DNA from 4 places in the Arthrobacter pascens genome. Region 2 is predicted to be linked to each of the others. Evidence: riboswitches for the same ligand, from Rfam matches in the RefSeq annotation. Region 2 holds a riboswitch; each other region holds the start of a gene.
The links. A riboswitch is a leader RNA that binds a small molecule or an ion and turns the genes downstream of it on or off. The one in region 2 is predicted to bind thiamine pyrophosphate.
Positions count from the first base shown of each region.

Region 1: another riboswitch for thiamine pyrophosphate. It lies ahead of thiD (bifunctional hydroxymethylpyrimidine kinase/phosphomethylpyrimidine kinase); the one in region 2 lies ahead of thiO (glycine oxidase ThiO).
Region 3: another riboswitch for thiamine pyrophosphate. It lies ahead of thiC (phosphomethylpyrimidine synthase ThiC); the one in region 2 lies ahead of thiO (glycine oxidase ThiO).
Region 4: another riboswitch for thiamine pyrophosphate. It lies ahead of QFZ40_RS00365 (ECF transporter S component); the one in region 2 lies ahead of thiO (glycine oxidase ThiO).

Region 1 covers NZ_JAUSXF010000001.1:1,719,857-1,722,050, reverse strand. Annotated here, with positions in the region: gene thiD (bifunctional hydroxymethylpyrimidine kinase/phosphomethylpyrimidine kinase) at 1-845, opposite strand, end outside; TPP riboswitch at 996-1,093, opposite strand; gene QFZ40_RS07910 (Rne/Rng family ribonuclease) at 1,187-2,194, opposite strand, start outside.
Region 2 covers NZ_JAUSXF010000001.1:1,212,200-1,214,393, forward strand. Annotated here, with positions in the region: gene QFZ40_RS05675 (RNB domain-containing ribonuclease) at 1-330, opposite strand, end outside; gene thiE (thiamine phosphate synthase) at 409-1,167, opposite strand; TPP riboswitch at 1,195-1,312, shown strand; gene thiO (glycine oxidase ThiO) at 1,308-2,194, shown strand, end outside.
Region 3 covers NZ_JAUSXF010000001.1:1,609,201-1,611,394, reverse strand. Annotated here, with positions in the region: gene QFZ40_RS07400 (amidohydrolase family protein) at 1-941, opposite strand, end outside; TPP riboswitch at 1,014-1,121, shown strand; gene thiC (phosphomethylpyrimidine synthase ThiC) at 1,116-2,194, shown strand, end outside.
Region 4 covers NZ_JAUSXF010000001.1:82,460-84,653, forward strand. Annotated here, with positions in the region: gene QFZ40_RS00355 (ester cyclase) at 1-70, shown strand, start outside; gene QFZ40_RS00360 (heme-degrading domain-containing protein) at 95-637, opposite strand; TPP riboswitch at 695-836, shown strand; gene QFZ40_RS00365 (ECF transporter S component) at 904-1,554, shown strand; gene QFZ40_RS00370 (ABC transporter ATP-binding protein) at 1,554-2,194, shown strand, end outside.

The DNA of each region.
Region 1 (2,194 bases), 510 kb from region 2:
TGCGCCTCAGCCCAGAGGATGTCGGCAAAGCCTAAGGCGGACGCCGGGGGCTGGAGGTGGTGGAAATGGTGGATGGGACCGTTGCCCCTGCCTACTCCCAGCAAGGCAGAGTTCTGCAGGGCAGCGGTCAGCCATGGCTTCACCTGTCGCAGGGACGCCTCCCAGTCGCCCAGCCGGGCCTGTGCCGTTGCCATCGCCGAGGAGAGCGAGCAGCCGGTGCCGTGGCTGTTGCGGGTGGGAACACGTTCCCCCTGCAGGACCACCACTTCCTCGGAGAGCAGTCCCCCGGTATTGACCAGCGCATCCGGGCAGGAGCCGCCGTCGAGATGGCCGCCCTTCACCAGAATGGTGGCACCGGTGACGGATGCCAGCCGGCGGCCCTGCTCCAGGGCAGCCGGCCAGCTGTCCGCCTCCTGTTCATCCATGAGCATGGCGAGTTCGGCCAGGTTGGGCGTGATCAGGTCCGCCAGCGGCAGAAGTCCGCGCAGGGCCGCCTCGGCCGATTCCTGCAGGAGCCTATCCCCGCTGGTTGCCACCATCACCGGGTCAAGGACGACGACGGCGGGCCGGACTTTTTCCAGCCAGCTGCGGACGGCAGCAATCACCTCGGCGTCGCCCAGCATGCCGATCTTTACGGCATCGATGCTGATGTCGTCGCTGAGGGCGTCCAGCTGCTGGGCCAGGAAAGCTGCCGGCGGGACGTGGACCGCCCAGACACCTTGGGTGTTTTGGACGGTGAGGGCCGTGATGGCGGCCATTCCGTAGCCGCCGTGCGCCGCGATGCTTTTCAGGTCAGCCTGGATGCCGGCACCGCCGGACGGGTCCGATCCGGCGATGGACAGCACGCGGGGAACCGGCCGCCGGGTGGCGGATGGGGACGCAGCCGGCTCTGAAAGGGCCCGGTCTGCAGCGGCCGATGTTCCGACTGCTGAAGCCCGGGCGGGTGCGGCATTGGGAGCATCAGGGGCAGCAGCTGTTGGGGGCAGGACTGATGTTGAAGGCAAAAAAGACGTCCCTTCGCCGGTGCTAGCCGGACAGGTTCAACGGGTGTGGATCTCAGCCGGCTCTCTGCGCGGCACCCCGTGTCAGTCCCCCAGCCTAGCGCTGTGTTAACGCCGGATGCCCGGACGGGGCCTGTATGTTACAGGGCCCGCCCGGGCATCATGGCCTACACGTGTACTGCTCCTCAGAGCTCGGAGGCCGGAACCCCTACTCCGAGGATGATGGGGGCGTCCGCTGCAGCCCGCTTCGTCGCCTCCGGCTCGGGGGCTTTGGCCGCATGTGAATGCCCGGTGGACGCCGCATGGGTCGCCTCGTGGTGTTCCACTGATGTGGCGTTGGCTGCCCCCTGCGCACGGCTGGCGCTCCGGTTCCGCCGGGGACGACGGGTCGCGGACTGCCCTGCCGTGTGATCGGAGTAGTCCTTTTCCTCGACGGCAGGTTGCTGAGGGGCAGGACGTTCCGCCTGGGGACGCTCGGCCTCGGAAGGCTCGGCCTGGGAAGGTGCAGGCGCCGGGGCCGGCTCGCCCAGGTGGGCAAACGCCTCGGCCAGGCGGTCCAGAGTCAGCGCTGGTTGCTGCGGCTGGTCCCCCGCGTGCTCCACGAACGGCAGCACAACCTGTTCTCCGCCGAAGGTCAGCACGGTGGCGGGGCGGCCGGATGCGTCAGCATCGTGCCGTCCCGTTGCCGGCGAAGGTGATGCCTGCGGCGCAGGTGCCTGCGGCGCACGTTCCTGCGGTGCACGCTCCTGCGGTGCACGTTCCTGAGTTACACGTTCCTGGCTTACAGGTGCCTGCGTGCCCGCGGAAGCGTGCGCGACCTCATCGTCATGAAGGTGGGCGGCGTGTGCTGCTGCCGCAATGTTGGCAAGGGCAACCCTGGTGGCCTCAGCCTTGGCGTGGCGCTCGGCGTCGCTGGGGTCCGGGTGGACCGTGTGGATCTGCACCGGCGCGGCCTGGGCGACATCCAGCGGCTGTCCTCCCCTGCCGCGGCGGCGCTTGCGGTCGGTGCGGCCTCCGGGCTGGCTCTCGATCCGCTGGCTGTCGGCCCGCTGGTTGTCCTGGCGGTTATCCGGACGGCTGTCGAAGCGCTGGCTGTCCGAGCGCTGGACGTGGTGCTCCGCGGCCACGATATTTGCCCGGCGGTGCTCCACGGGGTCATCGTGGGTGACGATACCGCGGCCGGCACAGACCTC
Region 2 (2,194 bases):
GCGCCGGGTCTCGGCGTCCAGGGCGCCGCCGGGGACCACGAAGGAAGGAACGTCCGCGATGGCGTAAAGCACCTTGTAGCCCGTACCGTCGCGCTCGATGAACAGCGCCTGGTCCAGATCGGTGGACGATTCGGGATCAATGGTGAGGAACTCTACGTCAGTCAGGTCGGAGGCCGGCATCCGGTGTGAAGCCACGGCCGCCTCAGCGTCGCGCACCGCCTCGTCGGGGTACGGTCCCGGCAGTTCCAGTTCCGTTCTCAGCGCGCCCAGCGCCTCCTCGAGCGCGTTGGTGTGCTCGTGGACGTTAGGGGCCAGCCGATGATGTGACACGAAAATCAGGTTAGCCCGATTTCCACAGTTAGTGCACGCTATCGCCCCGGCGGCCGTTCGAGGGAGGGCACCAAGGCTTTAGGACATCCCGGCGTCAAGCGCGGCAAGCAGCGCTGAGGCCGCTTCTGCCGGATCCGGCGCCTCGGTGATGGCGCGGACCACCACCACCCGGCTGGCTCCGGCTTCCACCACCTGCTCCACGTTGCCCAGGTCAATGCCGCCGATGGCGAACCAGGGCACGGGTGCACCGCCGGGAGAGGATTCCGCTTTGGTTACCGTTCCGGCGGCGTACCTGACAAGGTCAAGTCCGACGGCGGCCCGGCCTGGTTTTGTTGGGGTGGCCCAGACAGGACCGACGCAGAAATAGTCCAGTCCCGCCGGGGCGGCCAGCATTGCGGCAGATGCCCCGATGGCGGCGTCGATCTGTTCCGTACTGTGAGTGGACAGGCCGATTTCCGCGTTCCCGTTCAGAAGGGTCCTGGCCGCCGGCAGCGGGAGATCCCTCTGACCGATATGGAACACGGGTGCCCCCGACAGGACAGCGATATCTGCCCGGTCATTCACCGCCCACAGGCGCCCGTGGCGCTGGGCTGCCTCTTTCAGGACCGCGAGGAGTTCGAGCTCCTCGGCCGCTTCGATGGCCTTGTCCCTGAGCTGGATGATGTCCACACCGCCGGCAAACGCAGAGTCGACAAACTCAGCAAAGTCGCCGCGCTCGCGCCGTGCGTCGGTGCAGAGGTAGAGGCGCGCACTGCCGAGGCCGCGGCCGCCGTCTTCACTGCCGGCCGCGTCGGAGCTGGTGGAGACGGCCGCGTGGTCAGAAAGGGCTGGGTTCATGCAAACCACCCTAGTTCCTCTAAACTGGGCTGGTACTGCGGGAGCCGCGGCGGCTGTCACAAAGCACCGGGCTGAGAGGGCGTCAGAGCCGACCGCTTGACCTGATCCGGCTAGTACCGGCGTAGGGAAGGAAACACGTCTTGCCCCCATCCCGGAGTCCCTCACCGGATTCTGCTTCGTCTCCCCGCATTTCAGGGCTGCTAAAAGCGGACGTGGCGGTGATCGGCGGCGGAGTCATCGGCCATGGCATCGCCTGGGAAGCGAGGCGTTCAGGACGTTCGGTGGTCCTCATCGACAACGCGCCAGGTTCCGGTGCGAGCTGGGCGGCCGCCGGCATGCTTGCGCCGGTCAGCGAGCTCCACTACCAGGAGCAGGACCTCCTGGAGCTCATGCTTGAATCCTCCGGCCTGTGGCCGGCCTTCGCCTCAGACCTTGCTGACGCATCGGGGCTGGACACAGGCTACCTCTCCACGTCCACTATCGCGGTGGCGGCCGACGCCGCTGACCGCAGGGTGCTCATGGACCTGCGGACCGTCCAGCAGGCCAACGGACTGACAGTGGAACCGCTCACGGTTCGTGAGGCCAGGGCCAGGGAGGGCCTGCTCAGCCCCGCGATATCCTGCGCACTGGACATCCCCGCCGACCACCAGGTGGATCCGCGGAAGCTGGTGGCGTGCCTCCGGCAGGTGCTCGCTTCGCATGAGCCCGGATCCGGAACCGACGTCGAAGGAGCCCGGGATGGCTTCGCTGTCGAGGACCGGGCTACGTCCCTCCTCTGGCAGGACGGGCGGGTCAGCGGCGTGAGGCTCGCTCAAGGCGGGACGGTCCTGGCCCGCGAGACTGTGGTGGCCAACGGGCTGCAGGCTTCATCCCTGGAGGGCCTGCCGGAAGGGCTCCGGCTGCCGCTGCGCCCTGTCCATGGGGACATCCTCCGCCTCGCCGTTCCGCAGCATCTGCGCCCGCTGGTTACCTCCACCGTCCGCGGGCTGGTCCACGGTGTTCCCGTGTACATCGTTCCCCGGCAGGA
Region 3 (2,194 bases), 400 kb from region 2:
CCCCAGCAGGCGGCATCAAGGGCGGCAACCGTGGGCAGGCCGGCTCTGTGCAAGGCAAGGATCTCATCCGCGATCCTGCCGTGCCCGATCACGCTTCCGGCGTCGGTGCCTGCGTAAATGCGGACCCCGGATTCAAAGGCTTCCAGCACGCGCTCCTCCCGTCGTTCCCAGAGCGAACGCATATGGGAGGCGTAGCGGGGAAACTTCGGTTCAGCCTGGCGGGCAATGTCCGGGAAGGTGGCGATGTTGATGAGTGTGGGGACAATCGGGACGTCCTGTTCCACGAGCCGGGGAACGTGCCGGGGAAGCAGCCCTGTTGCGTGCTCAATGCAGTCGATATCAGCATCCAGCATCTGGTCCAGGGTTTCCCCGGCGAAGCAGTGGGCTGTCACCCGCGCCCCTTCGTCGTGTGCCGCCTGCACGGCTTCCTTCACGACGGCGGCTGGAAAGGACGGCGCCAGGTCGCCGATGTCCCGGTCGATCCAGTCCCCCACGAGCTTGACCCAGCCGTCGCCGGCCCGCGCCTGTTTCCGGACGGCCTCAACCAGCCCGTCCGGTTCCACTTCAATGGCAAAGTTCTTCAGATAGCGGCGCGTGCGGGCGATGTGCCTGCCTGCGCGGATGATCCTTGGCATTCCGGGACGCTGCTGCAGCCAGCGGGTGTCACTCGCCGCGCCGGCGTCCCGGACCAGGAGTGTTCCGGCGTTGAGGTCGGTGCGGGCCTGCTCTTCGGCTACCTCATCGGCCACCTCGCCGAGCGGCCCCAGGCCGATGTGGCAATGGGCATCCGCAAAGCCCGGGAGCACCCAGCCGGACAGGATCCTGTCCGGAGTGGCCTCGGGACGGTGGAAGGTCAGCCGGCCGTCCACCGACCACATTCCGTGGCGTTCCCGGTCCGGCCCGGCAAGGACTGTTCCGCTGAATTCGATGATTTCACCCATCGGGCCAGCCTAATCCGGGTTTCGGCCGCCCCTTGTGGAGGTCACTTTCCCGTCGGTGCCGTGATAGCTTCGTCTTGACCACACGGGTGCCCTTGCAGGGGCTGAGATCGGGCTGACGCAGCCTGCGACCGTTGAACCTGTCCGGGTAATGCCGGCGAAGGAAGTGAGTATTCCGTGAATACGCAAGAAAAACAGCTGATCCCTGCCCAAAATGAAACCCGCCCCGCTGAATCGGGTCCTGCCGAGACGCAGTCGCTGAAGTCCCATTCGCTGGCCTTCATCAGCGATGAAGCGGCGGGAATCAGGGTCCCGGTAACGGAAATCGCCCTGGAGCCCTCGCCGAACGGCCTGGCGAACGCTCCTTTCCAGGTGTACCGGACAGCAGGCCCCGGAAGCGATCCGGTAGTCGGCCTCAGCCCGTTCCGTTCTGAATGGATTGAAACGCGCGGGGATACGGAGCCGTACGGCGGCCGGGAGCGGAACCTGCTCGACGACGGCCGGTCTGCAGTCCGTCGCGGCGCAGCGTCCGCGGAGTGGAAGGGGGCACAGCCGGTGCCCCGCCGCGCCGTTGAGGGCCGGACCGTGACGCAGATGCACTACGCCCGGCAGGGCATGGTCACTCCGGAGATGAAGTTCGTTGCCCTCCGTGAAAACTGCGATGTGGAGCTGGTCCGCAGCGAAGTCGCGGCGGGCCGGGCCATCATCCCCAACAACATCAACCATCCTGAGTCCGAGCCGATGATCATCGGCAAGGCCTTCCTGGTGAAGATCAACGCGAACATCGGCAACTCCGCCGTCACCAGTTCCATCGCCGAGGAAGTCGACAAGCTGCAGTGGGCCACGCAATGGGGGGCCGACACGGTGATGGACCTTTCCACCGGCGATGACATCCACACCACCCGGGAATGGATCATCCGCAACTCCCCTGTGCCGATCGGCACGGTTCCCATCTACCAGGCGCTGGAGAAGGTCAACGGCGAGGCAAACAGGCTCACGTGGGAGATCTTCCGGGACACAGTCATTGAGCAGTGCGAGCAAGGAGTGGACTACATGACAATCCACGCCGGGGTGCTGCTGCGGTACGTTCCGCTGACAGCCAACCGCGTGACTGGCATCGTGTCCCGCGGCGGCTCCATCATGGCCGGCTGGTGCCTCGCCCACCACCAGGAAAACTTCCTCTACACCCACTTTGACGAGCTCTGTGAAATCTTCGGCAAGTACGATGTCGCGTTCTCACTGGGTGACGGGCTGCG
Region 4 (2,194 bases), 1.1 Mb from region 2:
AACCGACTGGGAGGACATCAAACAGCAGTTGGTCCCGGTACCAGCGCAGGCGCATGCGGCAAATAGCTGAAACTGATCAGCGGCTCCCGTCCGGCTACCCGGCCCGCATGGATTGCAGGATTTCCCGCAACGCTTCCACCACCAGGTCGTGGTCCTGCTGCTGGGGCAAACCGGACACGGTCACGGTGGCCACGGCGCCTGCCCCGGCCACATAGACCGGAAAGGAGCCGCCGTGCGGAGCGTACCGGGACTGGTCGAACCATCCCTGGTCCTCTATCCGCCCGCCGTGAAGCCGGCCGCGGAGACCCACCAGAAGCGACGGAACCTCATACCGGGCCGCGGTGCGCTGCTTCGCCCGGATCCAGTGCTCGTTGTCCGGTGTGGCGCCGTCGAGGGCCACGTGGAACAGAACCTGCTCGCCCTTGGTGATGTCGATCGCGATGGGCAGGCGGCGGCTCTTGCCCAGCTCCACCAGAAGCAGCCCCAGGTTGAGGGAGTCGTCCTTGGTGAAATGGGGGAACTGCAGCTCTCCGATCTCGGCTTCAACCCGCCCGATCAGGGCCTTGAGCAGCCCTTCGGGCTGGCTTGCGCGGGAATCGGGATCGAACACTGTCACGGGGGAGGATTCGGCAGTCATGGCCCACAATCTACCGCTCCCGCGGTGTAAACTAGACCACGCCCACAAGGGCAGATTTATTTACGACAGGGGAGCGCCGCCGTCGGGCATTACCTGGCATTGCCAGGAACCGCAGGTGGGCGCTGAGAGTGCGGACAGCCGCAGACCCTCGAACCTGATCCGGCTAGTACCGGCGCAAGGGAGTCGAGTTCTCGAAGTGTCCGGCAAAGGCGGCGAACGCCGACGGCCGGGGTGCACTTTCCCCTCCTGATCCTCAGGAGGACCACATGACAACAGCAGCAATCAAAAAGACCGGCAATACCTGGCGCGTCGTGGACATCGTGGTGGCGGCGCTCATCGCCATCGCCGGGGGCGTGATCTTCTGGGCCTGGTCCCAGGGCGCCGGGATCGTCTCAGCGCCCATGAACGCCGTTTACCCGCCACTGACCGGCCTGATCGCCGGCGGCTGGATGATCCCCGCGGTGCTCGGGATGCTCATCGTCCGCAAGCCGGGTGCGGCGCTCTTCTGCGAAACCGTGGCCGCCACCGGCGAGCTCATCATGGGCTCGCAGTACGGCGCCACCGTGCTCATCTCCGGAGTCCTGCAGGGCCTTGGCGCGGAGCTGGTGTTCTTCCTGCTGGTCTACGGCAACTTCAAGTTCAAGTCCTTCCTGTACCAGAAGTACAACCTGACGGCTGCGCTGCTGGCCGGCGCCGGCGCCGGACTCTTCTGCGGAATCAACGATTCCTTCCTGCCCTGGGGCTGGAACATCGCCTATGAAGCAGGCGACAAGCTCACCTACATCATCTTCTGCACAATCTCCGGCGCCATCATTGCCGGTGCCCTGCCCTGGATCGCCACCCGCGGCCTGGCCAGGACCGGAGTACTGAGCTCCTTCGCCTCCCGCAAGGCAGCATCAGAGCCCGTCTTCAACTGATGTCAGCTGCCCACGCAGGCGCTTCAAGGGCGGCGCGACCGGCCGCGGTTTCCGCCCGGGGCTGGGGCTGGCGGCACGCCGGCCGGTCCACGCCCGCCCTCCGGGGACTCGACCTCGAGATCGGCCCCGGTGAGCGCGTACTGCTTCTGGGTCCCTCCGGCGCGGGAAAGTCCACCCTGCTGCACGCCCTGGCGGGGGTGCTGGGGGACGAAGGGGACGACGCCGACGAGTCGGGTTCGCTGCTGATCGACGGCCTGGCTCCGCGCGAACAGCGCGGACGGGCCGGCCTCATGCAGCAGGACCCCGAAACGCAGGTGGTGCTCTCACGGCTCGGTGACGATGTCGCGTTTGGTGCCGAAAACCTGGCGGTGCCCCGGGATGAGATCTGGAGGCGTGTCCGCGAGGCGCTCGACGACGTCGGGTTGCGCCGCGCTGTCGGGCAAAGTCCCGTCGGGCAAAGTCCGGGCGGGCAAGGCAACCCCGGGGAGGGTTCCGGCGTTCAAACTGCCGGCGGGTTCGCTCTGGACCATCCGACGTCGGCCCTTTCAGGCGGGCAGAAGCAGCGCCTCGCGCTTGCCGGCATCCTGGCGATGCGTCCCGGGCTGATCCTGCTCGATGAGCCCACCGCCAACCTGGACCC